2 regions of the Burkholderia vietnamiensis LMG 10929 genome follow, and region 1 is predicted to be linked to the other one. Evidence: predicted binding sites of a transcription regulator. Region 1 holds the regulator's gene; the other holds the start of a gene.
The links. The regulator HrcA, encoded in region 1, represses chaperone genes, less so after heat shock. The targets are predictions, from matches to a motif close to TTAGCACTCNNNNNNNNNGAGTGCTAA.

Region 1 (9,100 bases):
CGCATCCTTGTTGTCCGGATTGCGGTCGGGGTGGTACTTCATCGCAAGCTTGCGATATGCCTTCTTGATTTCGTCGTCGCTCGCATTCTTCGCGACGCCCAGAACCTCGTAGTAATCCCGTTTCGCCATATCGATTCACTGTGCCGCCACGCATCGCGCACGCGGCGGCTCCTTTCGCCCGCAGTAAAGTCTCTCGACTCGTCTGGCGCTGCACCGTCCGCGGACGGCTCACGCAGCACCCGCCAAAAAACAAATGTGCCCGGAGGGCCGCGAGGCCCGCCAGGCGTGGAGTCGATCCGGCCATCCGGAAGGAAAGACAGACCGCTGTTCAGCCGCACCGCACACCGCGCGTCGCGCGCGGCGTGCGGTGCCATGGCAACCCGGCTTAGTCCTTCTTCACTTCCTTGAACTCGGCGTCGACGACGTCGTCAGCTGCCTGCTGCGCGCCGCCCGCGTGGGCCGCACCTTCCGCTGCACCTGCCGCGCCCGCCGCACCGGCCTGCTGCGCCTGCATGTCGGCGTACATCTTTTCGCCGAGCTTCTGCGAAGCCTTGCCGAGCTCCTCGACCTTCGCGTCGATCGCCGCCTTGTCGGCCGACGTATCCTTCAGGACGTCCTCGAGCGACTTCAGCGCCGCTTCGATCTTTTCCTTCTCGCCCGCGTCCAGCTTGTCGCCGTACTCGGTGAGCGCCTTCTTCGTGCTGTGGACGAGCGCGTCGCCCTGGTTGCGCGAATCGGCCAGCTCACGCAGCTTGTGGTCTTCCGCCGCGTTCGCTTCCGCGTCCTTGATCATCTGGTCGATTTCGGCGTCGGACAGGCCCGAGTTCGCCTTGATCGTGATCTTGTTTTCCTTGCCGGTCGCCTTGTCCTTCGCGCCGACGTGCAGGATGCCGTTCGCGTCGATGTCGAAGGTCACTTCGATCTGCGGCACGCCGCGCGGTGCGGGCGGGATGCCTTCGAGGTTGAACTCGCCGAGCAGCTTGTTGCCCGCGGCCATCTCGCGTTCGCCCTGGAACACCTTGATCGTCACGGCCGACTGGTTGTCGTCCGCCGTCGAATACACCTGCGAGTGCTTCGTCGGGATCGTCGTGTTCTTGGTGATCATCTTCGTCATCACGCCGCCGAGCGTCTCGATGCCGAGCGACAGCGGGGTCACGTCGAGCAGCAGCACGTCCTTGCGGTCGCCCGACAGAACCTGGCCCTGGATCGCCGCGCCAACCGCGACGGCTTCGTCCGGGTTCACGTCACGGCGCGGTTCCTTGCCGAAGAACTCCTTCACCTTCTCCTGCACCTTCGGCATGCGGGTCTGGCCGCCGACCAGGATCACGTCGTCGATGTCCGACACCTTGACGCCGGCGTCCTTGATCGCGATACGGCACGGTTCGATCGTGCGCTCGACGAGGTCTTCCACCAGCGCTTCCAGCTTCGCGCGGGTGATCTTCAGGTTCAAGTGCTTCGGACCCGATGCGTCCGCCGTGATGTACGGCAGGTTGATTTCGGTCTGCTGGCTCGACGACAGCTCGATCTTCGCCTTTTCGGCCGCTTCCTTCAGGCGCTGCAGCGCGAGCACGTCCTTCGACAGGTCGACGCCCTGCTCCTTCTTGAACTCGCCGATGATGTAATCGATGATGCGCTGGTCGAAGTCTTCGCCGCCGAGGAACGTGTCGCCGTTGGTCGACAGCACTTCGAACTGCATTTCGCCGTCGACGTCCGCGATTTCGATGATCGACACGTCGAACGTACCGCCGCCGAGGTCGTACACGGCGATCTTGCGGTCACCCTTCTCTGCCTTGTCGAGGCCGAACGCGAGCGCCGCGGCGGTCGGCTCGTTGATGATCCGCTTGACTTCGAGGCCCGCGATGCGGCCGGCGTCCTTGGTCGCCTGACGCTGGCTGTCGTTGAAGTACGCCGGCACCGTGATCACGGCTTCCGTGACCGGCTCGCCGAGGTAGTCTTCGGCCGTCTTCTTCATCTTGCGCAGCACTTCAGCCGAAATCTGCGGCGGCGCGAGCTTCTCGCCGTGCGCTTCGACCCATGCGTCGCCGTTGTCGGCCTTGATGATCGCGTACGGCATCAGGCCGATGTCCTTCTGGACTTCCTTCTCTTCGAAGCGACGGCCGATCAGGCGCTTCACCGCGAACAGCGTGTTCTTCGGGTTGGTCACGGACTGACGCTTGGCCGGTGCGCCGACGAGCACTTCGTTATCGTCCATGTAGGCGATGATCGACGGCGTCGTGCGCGCGCCTTCCGAGTTCTCGATGACCTTGACCTGATTGCCTTCCATGATGGCGACGCACGAGTTCGTGGTGCCGAGGTCAATACCGATGATCTTTCCCATTTTTCCTAATCTCCAGAAATGCCTGTTTGCTGCGCGAAACCCCGCGTTTTTGGGCGGTTTCGCACGCCAGAATTCAACTCTGTTCCCGAAATGCGTCCGGCCGATCCGTTTTCAAGACCCGCCAAGCGATGCGGATATTAAATTTTTTCAATCGCCGCCGGTAGCCGGATCGTGCGGGGTGCCGCGGCCGTCGCCGGACGCCGCGGCGATCTTCGCGCGCGCCGCGGCCACCGCCGCCTCGAACTGCGCGAGCCCATGCCAGCCGGTCGCGCGGCCGAGCCGCTTGCCGCCGTGGAAGAAGAACCACGTCGGCACGCCGTGCAGGCCGAAGCGGCGCCCCAGCTCATGATGTTCGTAGACGTTGCAATGGAACCACTTCAGGCCCAGCGCGCGGATCGCGTCGGGTTGCGCGAGCATCGCCTTCTTCGCGATCTCGCAGTTGAAGCAGTCGACGCCCCAGAAGAACACGACGGCCAGCGCGTCGCCGGCGCCGGCGAGTTCGGCATCGAACGTGTCGGCCGCCAGCGCCTGCATGTCGAACGCCTCGAACGCAGCCGGATCGACGCCGGCGGGAAGCATCGCGGCCGCCTTACTTCGGCTGCGCGACGGTGACGAGCGCCGGGCGCAGCACGCGGTCGGCGATCATGTAGCCTTTTTGCAGCACGGCCACGACGGTGTTCGGCTCCTGCTCGGCCGGGACCATCGAAATCGCCTGGTGCTGGTGCGGGTCGAACTTCTCGCCGACCGGGTTGATCGCGACGACGCGGCCCTTCTCGAGCGCGCTCGTCAACTGGCGCAGCGTCAGCTCGACGCCTTCGCGCACCTTCGCGATGTCGCCGGAGGTATCGACGGCAGCCGCCTCGAGGCTGTCGAGCACCGGCAGCAGGTGCTCGGCGAAGCTCTCGATCGCGAACTTGTGCGCCTTCGACACGTCGTCCTGCGCGCGGCGACGGACGTTTTCGGTCTCGGCCTTCGCCCGCAGGTAGCTCTCCTGCAGCTCGGCGACCTTGGCTTGAGCCTCCGCGAGCGCCGCGTCGGCGGCTTCGGCGGCGGGAGCGGCGCCTTGTGCCGCTTGCTTCGCGCTGCCGATGTCTTCGGCCGATTGGGTAGCCGGGTTCTCTTGCGTGTTTTCCATGTCGCTGAAAGTCGATTAGAGGTTGAAGCCAAACCGGCAACCGCCGGGCCGTATGCCCGCGGCGCCGCACATTGCTGCTGCAAATAAGGCCGGAAACTGCGATTTCAAGAGGGTTATCCGCGCCGATTCGTGAAGACCGCGAAACAACCGCGCGCGCGGCGCGCGATTGCACGCATTTGCCGCCAGATTGGACGAAACGACCGGTAACACCGCTTACCAGGCAAGTACTAGCTCGGCATCGGGGCCTGCACTACACTCCATTCAAGCGTCGGAAAGCGCGTTAACCCTAGCTTGCCGCCGCCCGACATCCACCATGAGGCGAGTACCGTGAAACTGACCTTTGCGATATCGGTGGTCGCGCTGGTACTCATTGCCGGCACCACCACCATCTGCCTGTCCGGCGCCGTCACCGACCGCACCACCGAATACGGCAGCGCCCGCGCGACGTTCGACCAGATGTTCAGCGTTCACCCGAAAATCTGTCGATGATGCGCCTGTCGCGCTTGGTCGGCCGGCCGTGCAGCTCGGCCGCCGGCTCCCGGTAGGTACGGCGCCGTTCGAGTTCGGCGAGCCGCGCGGCGCGCCCGGCCTCGGTTTCCGCGTAGAGCGTCTGCGCGACGCTCGCCGGCCCGCGCACGTCGCAGATGCCCAGCACGGCAATGTGCCAGACCACTCCGTCGATCGCAATCTCGACCTCGTCGCCGACGCGCACGTCCTTCGACGGCTTGACGGCCGCGCCGCCGATCTTCACGTGGCCCTTGTCGACCGCGTCCGATGCAAGCGAACGCGTCTTGAAGAACCGCGCCGCCCACAGCCACTTGTCGATGCGCAGTTTCGCGCCCGGTTCGGTCGAAATCCTGTAGTTCATCGCGTTCAACTCACCGTTTCGGGCTGCGCCGCCTTGGCCGGCCAGCCCTGCAGATTCTCGGCGACGATCTCGCCGAGCGCGCCGATCCACGCGGACGCCCCGTTCAGGCACGGTATCCGGTGGAACGCCTGGCCGCCGCCCGCGAGAAACTCGTCGCGCACTTCCATGCCGATTTCCTCGATCGTCTCCAGGCAATCGGCCGTGAAGCCCGGACAGAACACGTCGGCGCGCCGCACGCCGGCCTCGCCGAGCTCGCGCAGCGTCGGCGCCGTGTACGGCTGCAGCCACTCGGCCTTGCCGAAGCGCGACTGGAACGTCACGCGGCATTCGAGCGTGGACAGCCCGAGCGCGGCCATCAGCAGTGCGCCCGTCTGCTGGCACTGGTCGTGATAGGGGTCGCCCAGGTCGAGCGTGCGCTTCGGCACGCCGTGGAAGCTCAGTACGAGCTTGTCGCCGGCCGCGAAGTCGGGCCGGCCGTGCTGCGCCCAGTAGTGACGCACCTGCTCGGCGAGTGCATGGATATAGGCCGGATGGTCGGCATAGTGCCGCACCGTGCGCACTTCCGGCTGGTTGCGCATCCGCGTGAGCGCGGCGAACGCGGCATCGAACGCGGTTGCGGTGGTGGACGCCGAGTATTGCGGATACATCGGCATCAACAGCACGCGTTCGACGCCCGCGCGCTTGAACTGCGCGAGCGCCTGCGCGATGTTCGGGCTGCCGTAGCGCATCGCGTAATCGACCTGCACCTGATAATCGTTCGCTGCGAGCAAATGCCGCACGCCTTCGGTCTGGCGTTCGGTGTACACCCGCAACGGCGAGCCTTCAGGCATCCAGACCGCCGCGTATTTCTTCGCCGACGCGCGGCCGCGCAACGGCAGGATCACCGTGCGCAGCAGCACCTGCCAGATGGCCTGCGGAATTTCGACGACGCGCGGATCGGACAGGAATTCGGCGAGATAGCGGCGCACCGCGCGCGGGGTCGGGGCGTCGGGCGTGCCGAGATTGATCAGCAGCACACCGATGCGATGGGCAGCCGCGACGCTCGAAGGCGGCTCAAGGTCAAAGCGCATGGGCAGGATCGTGCTCGCGGCACGCAGTCGAACGGCTCTCAATTATAGCGGGCCGCCTCGATCGGGGCGGCTGGCCGTTCGGCCGACTGGCGGCGCACACGGCGCCGCGGCACGATGGCGGGACGATGACAGAACGATGACGGTGCGCAAGCGGCCGGCTTATTGCTGGCTCAGCGCGAGCGACAGCAGCCGCGCCGTGATGTCGACGATCGGGATCACGCGGTTGTACGCCATGCGGGTCGGGCCGATCACGCCGAGCGTGCCGACGATCTTGCCGTTCACCTCGTACGGCGCGGTGACGACGCTCATTTCCTCGATCGGCACGAGCGTCGATTCGCCGCCGATGAATATCTGCACGCCCTGGGCGTGGCTCGACACGTCGAGCAGTTGCAGGAGGCCCGTCTTTTGGTCGAACACGTCGAACAGCTTGCGCAGCCGCGCCATGTCGGACGACAGGTCAGCCACTTCGAGCAGGTTGCGCTCGCCGGAAATCAGCACGGTGTCCTCGGTGTCGGGCACCTCGGTGCTGGCCGTCACGGCCGCGTGCATCAGCGTGGTCATGTCGCCGCGCAGCTGGTCGATCTCGTCGCGCAGGCGGCGGCGCACCTCGTCGAACGACAGGCCGGCAAAGTGCGCGTTGATGTAGTTCGACGCCTCGGTCAGCTGCGACGGCGTGTAGTCGCGCGGCGTTGCGAGCATCCGGTTCTGCACGTCGCCTTCGGGCGTGACGATGATCAGCAGGATCCGCTTGTCCGACAGCCGCATGAATTCGATCTGCTTGAACACGTGGCTGCGCCGCGGCGTCAGCACGACGCCGGCGAACTGCGACAGGTTCGACAGCACGCTCGCCGCCGCCGCCACCACGCGCTGCTGCGGCTCGCCGGCCTGCAGCGTGTTCTGCACCTGCCGCGCGACGGCCTCGGCGTCGATCGGCGCCTCGACCGTCAACATCGTGTCGACGAACAGCCGGTAGCCGCGCGGCGTCGGGACGCGCCCGGCGGAGGTATGCGGGCTGGACACGAGGCCGAGCTCCTCCAGGTCGGACATCACGTTGCGGATCGTCGCCGGGCTCAGCTCGAGCCCGGAGTAACGGGACAACGTGCGCGAGCCGACCGGCTGACCGTCGGCGATATACCGTTCGATCAGGGTTTTGAGGAGGGTTCGTGCGCGAGGATCTAGCATGGTGGAAAATTTTAGCGCAACCGGGCGGGCGCGGCGAGTGGCCGCAGCGTTCATCGCGCCGGCCGGCCGATCCGGCCCCGTGCGCGCGCAGCCGGTTCTTTTCGTCAACGAGCTATGGTGTAATGCCGGCATGAAAACCGGTAATCAGTTCAATACTGTTGCGCTCGTCGGCCGGAGCAACACGCCCGGCATCGCCGAGCCGCTCGCCACGCTCGCTGGCTGCATCGCGAAACTCGGCTTCGACGTCGTGTTCGAGGCCGATACCGCGCGCGAGATCGGCATCTCGGGCTATCCGGCGCTCACGCCGGCGGAAATCGGCGCGCGCGCGGACGTCGCGGTGGTGCTCGGCGGCGACGGCACGATGCTCGGCATCGGCCGCCAGCTCGCGCCGTACAAAACGCCGTTGATCGGCATCAACCACGGGCGGCTCGGCTTCATCACCGACATCGCCGCAGCCGACATGCAGGCGCTCGTGCCGGTGATCCTGTCGGGCAAGTTCGAGCGCGAGGAGCGCTCGCTGCTCGAGGCGCGGATCGTGCGCAACGGCGAACCGATCTACCACGCGCTCGCCTTCAACGACGTCGTCGTGAACCGCAGCGGCTTTTCCGGGATGGTCGAGCTGCGCGCGTCGGTCGACGGCCGCTATATGTACAACCAGCGTTCGGACGGCCTGATCGTCGCGACGCCCACCGGCTCGACCGCGTACGCGCTGTCGTCGGCCGGCCCGATCCTGCATCCGCAACTGCAGGGCGTCGTGCTCGTGCCGATCGCGCCGCACGCGCTGTCGAACCGGCCGATCGTGCTGCCGGACGATTCGAAGATCGCCATCCAGATCGTCGCCGGTCGCGACGTCAACGTGAACTTCGACATGCAGTCCTTCACGGCGCTCGAGCTGAACGACACGATCGAAGTGCGCCGCTCGAAGCACACGGTGCCGTTCCTGCACCCGATCGGCTACAGCTATTACGCGACGCTGCGCAAGAAGCTGCACTGGAACGAACACGCATCGAACGAAGACGACAAGGCGTCCTGACGCAAGCGAGCCCGACACCATGCTGCGCCACCTCTCGATACGCGACTTCGTCATCGTCGCCGCGCTCGATCTCGAATTCGACGGCGGCTTCACCGTCTTTTCCGGCGAAACCGGCGCCGGCAAGTCGATCCTGATCGACGCGCTGGCGCTCGCCCTCGGCGAGCGCGCCGACGCGAGCGTCGTGCGCGCCGGCTGCGGCCGCGCCGACATCACCGCCGAGTTCACGCCGCACGACCGCGTCGCGCGCTGGCTCGACGAGCACGCGTTCGATGCCGAGGACACCGTGATGCTGCGTCGCGTGATCGACGCGAACGGCCGCTCGCGCGCGTTCATCAACGGCACCAGCGCCACGCTTGCCCAACTGCGCGAGCTCGGCGAGATGCTGGTCGACATCCACGGCCAGCATGCGCACCAGTTGCTGATGCGGCCCGACGCGCAACGCGAGCTGTTCGACACGCACGCGGGCTTGGCCGCCGATGCCGCCAACGTCGCGCGCGCATGGCGCGTGTGGCGCGACGCGACACAGGCGATCGACGCGGCAAAGGCGCACGAGCGCGAGCTTCAGCTCGAACGCGAAAAGCTCGCATGGCAGCTCGCCGAGCTCGACAAGCTCGCGCCGCAACCGGGCGAATGGGATGAAGTGGGCCACGAGCACAAGCGCCTGTCGCATTCGGCGAACCTGATCGCCGGCGTGCAGGGCGCGCTCAACGCGCTGTCGGAGGCCGACGGCGCGATGCTGCCCCAACTCGGCGCGATCGTGTCGAAGCTGCGCGGCCTGGCCGACTACGACAGCGGGCTCGCCGACGCGCTCGCGTCACTCGAACCGGCCGAGATCCAGCTGCAGGAAGCCGTCTATTCGCTGTCGCACTACGCGCAGCGCCTCGATCTCGATCCGGCCCGGCTCGCGCAGGTCGAAGCGCGCCTCGACGCGCTGCACTCGACCGCCCGGAAGTTCCGGCTGCCGCCCGACACGCTGCACGAGGAGCATGCGGCGCGCCGCGCGCAGCTCGCGGCGCTCGATGCGGCCGCCGACCTCGGCGCGCTCGAAGCCGCGCAGTCAAAGGCGTGGGATGCCTATCTCGCCGACGCGAAACGGCTGTCGAAGGCGCGCGCGCAGGCGGCGAAGGCGCTCGGCGCCGCGGTCACGGCCGGCATGCAGGAATTGTCGATGGCGGGCGGCAGCTTCGAAGTCGCGCTCGTGCCGCTGGCCGACGGCGGCCCGCACGGGCTCGAACAGGTCGAATTCCGCGTCGCCGGCCATCCCGGCGTGCCGCTGCGGCCGCTCGCGAAAGTCGCGTCGGGCGGCGAACTCGCGCGGATCAGTCTCGCGCTCGCGGTGATCGCCAGCGCGGCCAGCCCCACGCCCACGCTGATCTTCGACGAGGTCGACACCGGGATCGGCGGCGGCGTCGCCGAAGTGGTCGGGCGCCTGCTGCACCAGCTGGGGCGCAACCGCCAGGTGCTGTGCGTGACG
Region 2 (9,100 bases), 1.1 Mb from region 1:
CCGGCACGGGTTCGGCGCGGCTTGCGGACGGCAGCAGCGCCGCGATCAGCACGCCGGCAAACAGGAAGGGCAACGGGCGTTTCATTGGAACTCCTGAGAAAAAGGGTGGCGCCGCGGCGGCGTCGGATGACGTCGCTGCGATCGGGTCTTTCAACGGAGCTGCGGGGACATCGACGCGCGGTGCGAGCGGATCGCCCCGCGCGGGTTCGGCACGCGACGCGCGTGCATTACGGAACGGGAGGCGGGCGCGCGTGCCGATCGGGGCGGCCGGCGCGTGACGCGGTGTTCATCGAGGGAGAGCGGCCGCGGCGGAGTCGACGCGGGGGTCGTGGCCGCGCTGCGCCAGGCCGGCCACGCGATACGCCGCTGCACGGCGATCAGCCGCTGCGTGCGGCCGGCGAAACGGCGCGCGTGCGCGCGCCTGACACGGGATGCGCATGTCTGCCCCACCAGATGGATCCGGCCTCGCGGCGGCCGTGTCCAACGATCTTATGAAACCTTTGATTGGTATTAAAGTGGTATCAATCTGGCGCTAAATTGGCATCGGCGTCACCGGCATGCGCGCCGCGTGCGGACGAAAAAAAACCTCGCGCGAGGCGAGGTTCTTTCCGGACGACGGCGGCGCAGCGATCTGCCGCCGTCCGCGGGTCAGTCGCGGCGCGTACGCACCGCTGCTTCCTGCGGCTTCTGCCGCGCTTCGAGCCACATCGCGTTGACGATGCCGAACGACAGCGCGACGCCCATACCGAGAATCCAGCTGAAATACCACATGGTCCGACTCCTTGCGAAACGGTGGACGAGGGCGCCGTGCGCCCCCGGCCGAGTTCAATACATCGAGTGCTTGTTCTCTTCGAGCGCCTGATGCGTGACCTTGCCGCGCATCACGCGATACACCCAGCCCGTGTAGAGCAGGACGATCGGCAGGAACACGATCACCGCGATCAGCATCACCTGCAGCGTCTTGTGGCTGGACGTCGAATCCCAGACGGTCAGGCTGCTACGCGGGTCGAGCGACGACGGCATGATGAACGGGAACATCGAGAAGCCTGCCGTCATGATCACGCCGGCGATCATCAGGCCGGTGCAGAAGAACGCGGTCTTTTCCTGCTTCGAGCCGGCGAGCAGCAGCGCAAGCAGGCCGCCCGCGATGCCGACGACGGGCGCAGCGATCATCCACGGGAATTCGTGGTAGTTCGACAGCCACAGGCCCGAGCCGGCGGCGACGTCCTTCAACAGCGGGTTCGCGACCGTGTCGGTCGGCGCGGCATGGGTGATGTGGAAGCCGCCGATGTACGACGCGACCAGCACGCCGGCCAGCACGAACAGCACGACGGCGAGGAACGACGACACGCGCAGTGCGACCGACGCGCGGCGCGCGATCGCGCCGTCCGTCTTCATCTTGATGAATGCGGCGCCGTGCGCGACGAGCATCGTGAGGCTGACCAGCCCGCAGAGCAGCGCGAACGGGTTCAGCAGCGCCCAGAAGCCGCCGTAGTAAGTGACGCGCAGGTCGGTGTCGAACTGGAACGGCACGCCTTGCAGCAGGTTGCCGAACGCGACGCCGAACACCAGCGCCGGGACGAAGCCGCCGACGAACAGCGCCCAGTCCCAGCCCGCGCGCCAGCGCGGATCGGGCCGCTTGCTGCGGTAGTCGAAGCCGACCGGCCGGAAGAACAGCGCGAACAGCACGAGCAGCATCGCGAAGTAGAAGCCGGAGAACGATGCGGCGTAGACGAGCGGCCAGGCTGCGAACATCGCGCCGCCTGCCGTGATCAGCCACACCTGGTTGCCTTCCCACGTCGCGCCGACCGTGTTGACGATGATGCGGCGTTCGTCGTCGGTCTTGCCGAGGAACGGCAGCAGCGCGGTTGCGCCCATGTCGAAGCCGTCCGTGACGGCGAAGCCGACCAGCAGCACGCCGACGAGCAGCCACCAGATCAGCTTGAGAGTTGCGTAGTCCATAGCGATTCCTTGTTCCGTTGCGAGGGCGTGCTCAGACCGAGGCACGCTCGCCAGCCGGGGCGAGTTCGTGGTGATAGCGGCCGGTATGCAGCGACGACGGGCCGAGGCGCGCGTACTTGAACATCAGCTTGATTTCGATGATGAACAGTGCCGTGTAGAACAGCACGAAGCCGGCGATACTCAGGTACAGGTCGTTCACTTGCAGGCTGGACGAGGACAGATGGGTCGGCAGCACGCCCGCGATCGTCCACGGCTGACGGCCGAGCTCGGCGACGATCCAGCCGAATTCGATCGCGATCCACGGCAGCGGGATCGCCCACACCGCATAGCGGAGGAACCAGCGGCGGTTGTCCTGCAGCAACTGACGGCGCGCGCACAGCCAGAACGCGGTAACGAACGTCGCGACGAACAGGAAGCCGAGAGCCACCATGATCCGGAACGAGAAGAACACGGGCGCCACCGGCGGGATCGTCTTCTTCGCCGCGGCCTTGATCTGGTCCGGCGTCGCATCGGTCACGTTCGGCGTGAACTGCTTGAGCATCAACCCGTAGCCGAGATACTGCTTGTGCTGGTCGAACAACGCGCGGGTTGCGTCGCTCTTGTCGCCCTGCTTCATCTTCTGCAGTGCGCCGTACGCGATCATCCCGCTCTGGATGTGCTCCTCGCTGAGCTTGGCGAGATCGCGCAGGCCGGTCACCGGTTCGTCGATCGAGCGCGTCGCGATCAGGCCGAGCGCGTACGGGATCTTGATCGCGTAGTCGGTGCGCTGTTCTTCCTGATTCGGCATGCCGATCAGCGTGAACGAGGCGGGCGCCGGCTGCGTTTCCCATTCGGATTCGATCGCGGCGAGCTTCATCTTCTGCACTTCGCCGGTCGTATAGCCCGACTCGTCGCCGAGCACGATCACGCACAGCGTCGCCGCGAGGCCGAAGCCGGCCGCGACCGCGAACGAGCGCAGCGCGAAGTCGACGTCGCGCTTGCGCAGCAGGTACCACGACGACACGCCGAGCACGAACATCGCCGCCGACACGTAGCCGGCCGACACGGTATGCACGAACTTGACCTGCGCGACGGGGTTGAACACCACGTCGAACAGGCTCGTCATCTCCATGCGCATCGTCTGGTAGTTGAACTCGGCGCCGACCGGATTGTTCATCCAGCCGTTCGCCACCAGAATCCACAGCGCGGAGAGGTTCGAGCCGAGCGCGACGAGGAACGTCACGATCAGGTGCTTGACCTTCGACAGCCGGTTCCAGCCGAAGAAGAACAGGCCGACGAACGTCGATTCGAGGAAGAACGCCATCAGGCCTTCGACCGCGAGCGGCACGCCGAAGATGTCACCGACGTAGTGCGAGTAGTACGACCAGTTCGTACCGAACTGGAATTCCATCGTGATCCCGGTGGTCACGCCCATCGCAAAGTTGATACCGAACAGCTTGCCCCAGAACTGCGTCATGTCCTTGTAGACCTGTTTGCCGGTCATCACGTATACCGCTTCCATGATGACGAGCAGCCAGGACATGCCGAGCGTCAACGGCACAAACAAGAAGTGGTAGAGCGCCGTGATGCCGAACTGCAGACGTGACAGATCGACTACTTCGCTACTTATCATGGTGGTCTCCCTCGGTGGATGCAGGCGCCGGCACCGAGAGCAGCTTCTCGGCGACGACGGCAGGCGGAAGCGACATGTGCGCAGCCTGCGGATGATTGAAAAATGCGTACTTGAGCGACATCAGGAGGATCAGCTTGACGATCAATAGCAGCGTGATGTCGCGCATCAATGTGGGCCCTCGCGCCCACGCGACGATGCGCGTGCGCCAGCCGATCGGGGCGGCGGCCTGCGCGGGGGGCGGCGCAGGCTCTTTATTGATCGAGATCAAGGTAATTATCCTGAATCGACGTGTGTGGTTTGGGGGCGACTTTACGTCGGATTTATGACCGCAATGAAGGTGTTTTAATCCTTTTAAGCCGACATGCCAATTTTAGATTGCGCGCCTTACGATGCCGAGTGTCGCGCTGCGGCAGACCGTCGCGAACTGCCGGCCAAAGATTGAGGCAGATCAAGGTTGTGCGGAAGGGGCTCGCAGCCTGCCGATACCCAATCGAATATGTCTATTAACGGCGGAAAGGCGGCAATCATAAGTGCAAAAAAAAACCGCTGCCGTTTGGCAGCGGTTTTTGCGTGAAGCGCGCTGAATTGCCGGTGCTTATGCCGGTGCTTATGCGTACTCGGCGAGTGCAGTGCGCATCTTTTTCATTGCGCTCGCTTCGATCTGACGAATGCGCTCTGCGGACACGCCGAACTCGGCCGCGAGGTCGTGCAGCGTCGAGCCGCCCGAGCCGTCGTCGTCGACGTTCAGCCAGCGCGCCTCGATGATGCGACGGCTGCGCGCGTCGAGTGCCTCGAGCGCTTGCGCGATGCCGTCCGTTTGCAGCATGTCGCGTTGGCGCGCGGCGAGCACGGCGGTCGGCTCGTTGTGCGAGTCGGCCAGATACGCGATCGGCGCGTATGCTTCCTCGCCGTCTTCGACCTGGCCTTCGAGCGCGATGTCGCCACCCGACAGGCGCGTTTCCATCTCGGTCACTTCTTCGCGCTTGACGTTGAGCTCCTGCGCGAGGCCGTCGATTTCCTCCGGCGTCATCGCCTGCATGCTCTTCTTGTGGCTGCGCAGGTTGAAGAACAGCTTGCGCTGCGCCTTCGTCGTCGCGACCTTCACCATGCGCCAGTTGCGCAGGATGTACTCGTGGATCTCCGCCTTGATCCAGTGGATCGCGTACGACACCAGGCGCACGTTTTGCGCAGGGTCGAACCGCTTCACCGCCTTCATCAGGCCGATGTTGCCTTCCTGGATCAGGTCGCCGTGCGGCAGGCCGTAACCGAGATAGTTGCGCGCGATCGACACGACGAGCCGCAGGTGCGACAGCACGAGCTTGCGTGCCGCGTCGAGGTTGTTGTCCTCGCGGAACTCGGTCGCATACCGGCGTTCTTCCTCGGCGCTCAGCAGGGGAATCCGGTTGACGGCCTGGATATAGGCGTCGATGTTGCCCAACTGGCCCGGCAACAGCGATTGGGTTGCGAGCGCCAGCGAGCCTGCCGATGCGGCCTTGGCCGGCGTCGGGCTCAGGGTGTTCGGAAGGGTCAGGGCGTGGCTCACTAAAAACTCCTTTGGAATCAGGGACAAACCCCTGGTCTCGGACGAGATTCCGAGTCTCATCTTAGCACTCCCGTAATCCGAGTGCTAATTCCTTAGAGCGCGGGTGGGCATCGAAGTTCCCGTTTTCTATCGGAATGTCCATGTCGATAGTATATCGTGCGACTCGCCAACTCGGGCGAAGTTCCGTAAAGCGTTGTTTCTGTTGGTAATCAGTACAGGTTTTCGATTTTTGTTGTTTCGGAAGCAAACCATTTCACTTCGTGATGCCGATCCGAAAAGTCCTTTACCATACCATTCTGTTCGCTCGGGCCCGGCCGGTGCGGCAAGGCCCACATTCAACCCATAAAGTTGGAGTGTTAGATGAACAACAAGAAGAACCGTCGGCCCCGTAGCCGGCTTGCCCTGCATGCGTTGCTCACGGCGTCGCTGCTGGCCGGATCGGGAGCCGCGTGCGCCGATCGTTGGGGGATTCAGGCCGGCGGCGGTTTCTCCGATCGCCACGGCGTCGACAAGGGCGATCTCGGCGTCGTGTGGGATCCGGGCTGGAACTGGTGGGAAATCGGCGGGTGGCACTTCGCTTTCGTGGTCGAAGGGCATGCCGGCTACTGGCATACGGGCGGCAACGTCCACAGCAACATCGGCGAATTCGGGGTGACGCCGATGTTCCGCTTCGTCAAGAGCGCGGGGCAGATCCGTCCGTTCATCGAGGCCGGCGGCGGCGTGCGGGTGCTCACGCATCCGACGATCTCCGATCATTTCTCGCTGTCGACGGCGTTCCAGTTCGCGCCGACCGCAGGCGTCGGCGTGGAGTTCGGCCAACGGCAACAGTATCAGGTCGGCTACCGTTTCGAACATGTGTCTAACGCGGGTATCAAAGAGCCGAATCCTGGTATAAATTTCCACCAGTTCTACCTGCAGTACAACTTCTGATCCGCACGCCCGCCCACGGCGGGCGCGTTGCCGAGGAGTCAGGCGATGGCGAAGGTGGTCGATGCGATTCGCGCACTCGAGCGCGATCGGTTCCGAGCGATGGTCGATGGGGACGGCGAGGCGCTCGACGCGCAATTGTCCGACAAGGTGTTCTTCGTGCACACCAACGGCAAGCGCGAAACCAAGCAGCAGTTCATCGACGCCATCGTCGCCGGCCGCCGCCGCTACCGCCAGATCGAGATCCAGTCGCAGGACCTGCTGCCCGTCGGCGACGCAACGTGCGTCGTCACCGGGCGCGCGCTGATCGAGATGGAAACCAACAACGGCGGCCTGGTGTTTCCGATTGCCTATACGGCCGTCCATACCCATGAGCACGGGCAGTGGCGTCTGCTCGCGTGGCAGGCGACGCGATGCGCGACCGAGACATGAGCGCGCGTGGCGCTCGTTTTCGTGTCCCGACCGAAGCGGCTTTCTGAGCCGCTTTTCATTGGCCCGTGCAGCGCGGATCGCGCGGTGCACGGGCGGTCACGCACCGCTCGCTGACCTTTGAACCTGTTCCCGCAGCCCGCTCAAGCGGCCGCACGGCGGTCGGCGCAGTGCCACGCCGACCGGTTGATCGCGCTCACGAGCGCATCGAGCGCGGCGCTCGCCACGTCGGCATGCACGCCGACGCCATGCCGCAGCGGCGCATCGCCGACCCGGCAGCCGACCGATATCGCAATCCGGCCGTCCGTCGTGCGCGTGTGTTCGCACGACGCGACCTCGATCGGTGCGCCGGCGGCACTCGCGAAGGCCGAGGCCGCCTGCTGCACGACCTCTTCGGGCGCGGCGTTGGCCGGCGCTGCGTACGCGAGGTCGCGATTGCTCCAGCGCGCCGTATCGCCGTGGCGCGCGGCCGGCCCGTCGGTCTCGAAGAATTCGCGAGCGAACAGCGCGCAGATCGCGTCGCCGGTCACTTCTTCGCCGGAGGCGTCGGCGAGCGTCTGCACGGCGTGGCTGAACTCGATCTGCACGCGCCGCGTCGGCGTGAAGCCCATCCCGCGTTCGAGCAGGAACGTCGCGCCGCCCTTGCCGGACTGGCTGTTCACGCGGATCACCGCGTCATAGCTGCGGCCGAGGTCGGCCGGGTCGATCGGCAGATACGGCACTTCCCATACGGCGTCCGGGCGCTGCTGCGCGAAGCCCTTGCGGATCGCGTCCTGGTGCGAGCCGGAGAAGGCGGTGAACACGAGATCGCCCGCGTACGGATGGCGCGGATGCACCGGAATCTGGTTGCAGCGCTCGACCACGCGGCGCACCGCGTCGATGTCGGAGAAATCGAGGCCGGGGTCGATGCCCTGCGTATAGAGGTTCAGCGCGAGCGTGACGAGATCGACGTTGCCGGTGCGCTCGCCGTTGCCGAACAGGCAGCCCTCGATGCGATCGGCGCCCGCGAGCAGCGCCAGCTCGGCGGCGGCTACCGCGGTGCCGCGATCGTTGTGTGGATGCACGGACAACACGATGCTGTCGCGGTACGCGAGATTGCGGTCCATCCACTCGATCTGGTCGGCGAACACGTTCGGGGTCGCCGCTTCGACGGTCGCCGGCAGGTTCACGATCATCTTGTGATCGCGCGTCGGCCGCCAGGCTTGCGCGACGGCGTCGCACACTTCGCGCGCGAACGTCAGCTCGGTCATGCTGAAGGTTTCCGGCGAGTATTGATAGGTCCAGTGCGTGTCCGGGCGGGCGGCCGCGTGCTCCTTGATGAGCCGCGTGCCGTCGACCGCGAGCGCCTTCACGTCGTCCTTCGACATCCCGAACACGATGCGCCGGAACGACGGGCAGATCGCGTTGTACAGATGCACGATCGCGCGCGGCACGCCGTCGAGCGCATCGAACGTGCGTGCGATCAGGTCTTCGCGCGACTGCACGAGCACTTCGATCGTCACGTCGTCCGGAATGCGCTTTTCGTCGATCAGCTTGCGGACGAAATCGAAGTCGGTTTGCGATGCCGACGGAAAACCGACTTCGATTTCCTTGAAACCGATCGCGACCAGCATGTCGAAGAACTCCAGCTTCTGCTCGATGCTCATCGGCTCGATCAGCGACTGGTTGCCGTCACGCAGGTCGGTGCTCATCCAGACCGGCGCACGCTCGATGGTGCGGGTCGGCCAGCGGCGGCCATTGATGCGGACGGGTTCGAACGGACGGTACTTGTCTTGCGGATTGCGCTTCATCTTCTGGACCTCGGGTCTCAAGTCGCGAGCGAAGACGGGCGGCATGGGCGACGGTTGGCGCTGCCTCGCACCGGCGCGCGCAACGCGCGCAGCAGATGCGGATGATCTTCGCGAATCGACCGACGGATAGACGGACGAATGCTGACGACTTCGGGTTGTAAAAACTGCGAGAAAGGTGCTGCGAGGAACTGCAGGGAGGGACCGTGCGGACAGCACACGGCGCTAGGACAGCCTTAGGCTAGTCGTAGCGATAGCGACCGCGCTAGGCGGCCGGAGGTAATTCGGAGGGTGTTCGGAAAGGAACGCATGGCGAGAACTCTATGCCAGGATGCCTGCGCGTGTCAAATGGTCGGGTAAATCGCGGCTTGGATGATCGGCCGAATGGCCGGCACGACAGCGGCCGATACGTCAGCGGCCGGCACGACAGCGCGCCGCCCGCGGAGGCCCGTCACGGTGCGAGCCGCGTCAGCCGCACGATCGTTTCGACCTGACGCGCGAGCGCGTCGGGCACCGGCACCTCGCCGCGCAGCACGGCGCCGGTCCACGCGGCCGTCGTCGCGGCGTCGCGCGATTCCGGCAGCGCGACGGGCGGCGCGTCGTCCGACGAGCGCTCGGCCGCGATCAGCGTGTCGCAGATGCCGTCGTGCAGCCAGTCGACCTGCACCTGGCGGCGCGTGTCGGCCACCGCCTCGCCTTCGGTGCCGCGCGCTAGCAGCGCGCCGCCGAGCGCCGCTTCCGGATGCTCGCGAAACAGTTGCGCGAGGCTGTCGCGGTACGGCGGATGCGTGTAATTGACGAGCCGCAGGCCGGCCGGCGCGAACGGCTGCAGGATCTTGA

Region 2: the regulator HrcA is predicted to act here: its motif matches at 5,179-5,205, upstream of rpoH (RNA polymerase sigma factor RpoH).

Annotation. Positions count from the first base shown of each region.
Region 1 covers NZ_CP009631.1:92,743-101,842, forward strand. Annotated here, with positions in the region: gene dnaJ (molecular chaperone DnaJ) at 1-129, opposite strand, end outside; gene dnaK (molecular chaperone DnaK) at 386-2,338, opposite strand; gene AK36_RS10425 (thioredoxin family protein) at 2,486-2,917, opposite strand; gene grpE (nucleotide exchange factor GrpE) at 2,928-3,473, opposite strand; gene AK36_RS33935 (hypothetical protein) at 3,801-3,962, shown strand; gene AK36_RS10440 (RNA-binding S4 domain-containing protein) at 3,934-4,341, opposite strand; gene hemH (ferrochelatase) at 4,347-5,411, opposite strand; gene hrcA (heat-inducible transcriptional repressor HrcA) at 5,571-6,593, opposite strand; gene AK36_RS10455 (NAD kinase) at 6,724-7,626, shown strand; gene recN (DNA repair protein RecN) at 7,646-9,100, shown strand, end outside.
Region 2 covers NZ_CP009631.1:1,169,674-1,178,773, forward strand. Annotated here, with positions in the region: gene AK36_RS15305 (family 20 glycosylhydrolase) at 1-85, opposite strand, end outside; gene cydX (cytochrome bd-I oxidase subunit CydX) at 649-771, opposite strand; gene cydB (cytochrome d ubiquinol oxidase subunit II) at 826-1,962, opposite strand; gene AK36_RS15320 (cytochrome ubiquinol oxidase subunit I) at 1,994-3,574, opposite strand; gene cydP (cytochrome oxidase putative small subunit CydP) at 3,564-3,842, opposite strand; gene rpoH (RNA polymerase sigma factor RpoH) at 4,182-5,117, opposite strand; gene AK36_RS15335 (acyloxyacyl hydrolase) at 5,478-6,047, shown strand; gene AK36_RS15340 (nuclear transport factor 2 family protein) at 6,093-6,476, shown strand; gene leuA (2-isopropylmalate synthase) at 6,617-8,263, opposite strand; gene ybiB (DNA-binding protein YbiB) at 8,712-9,100, opposite strand, start outside.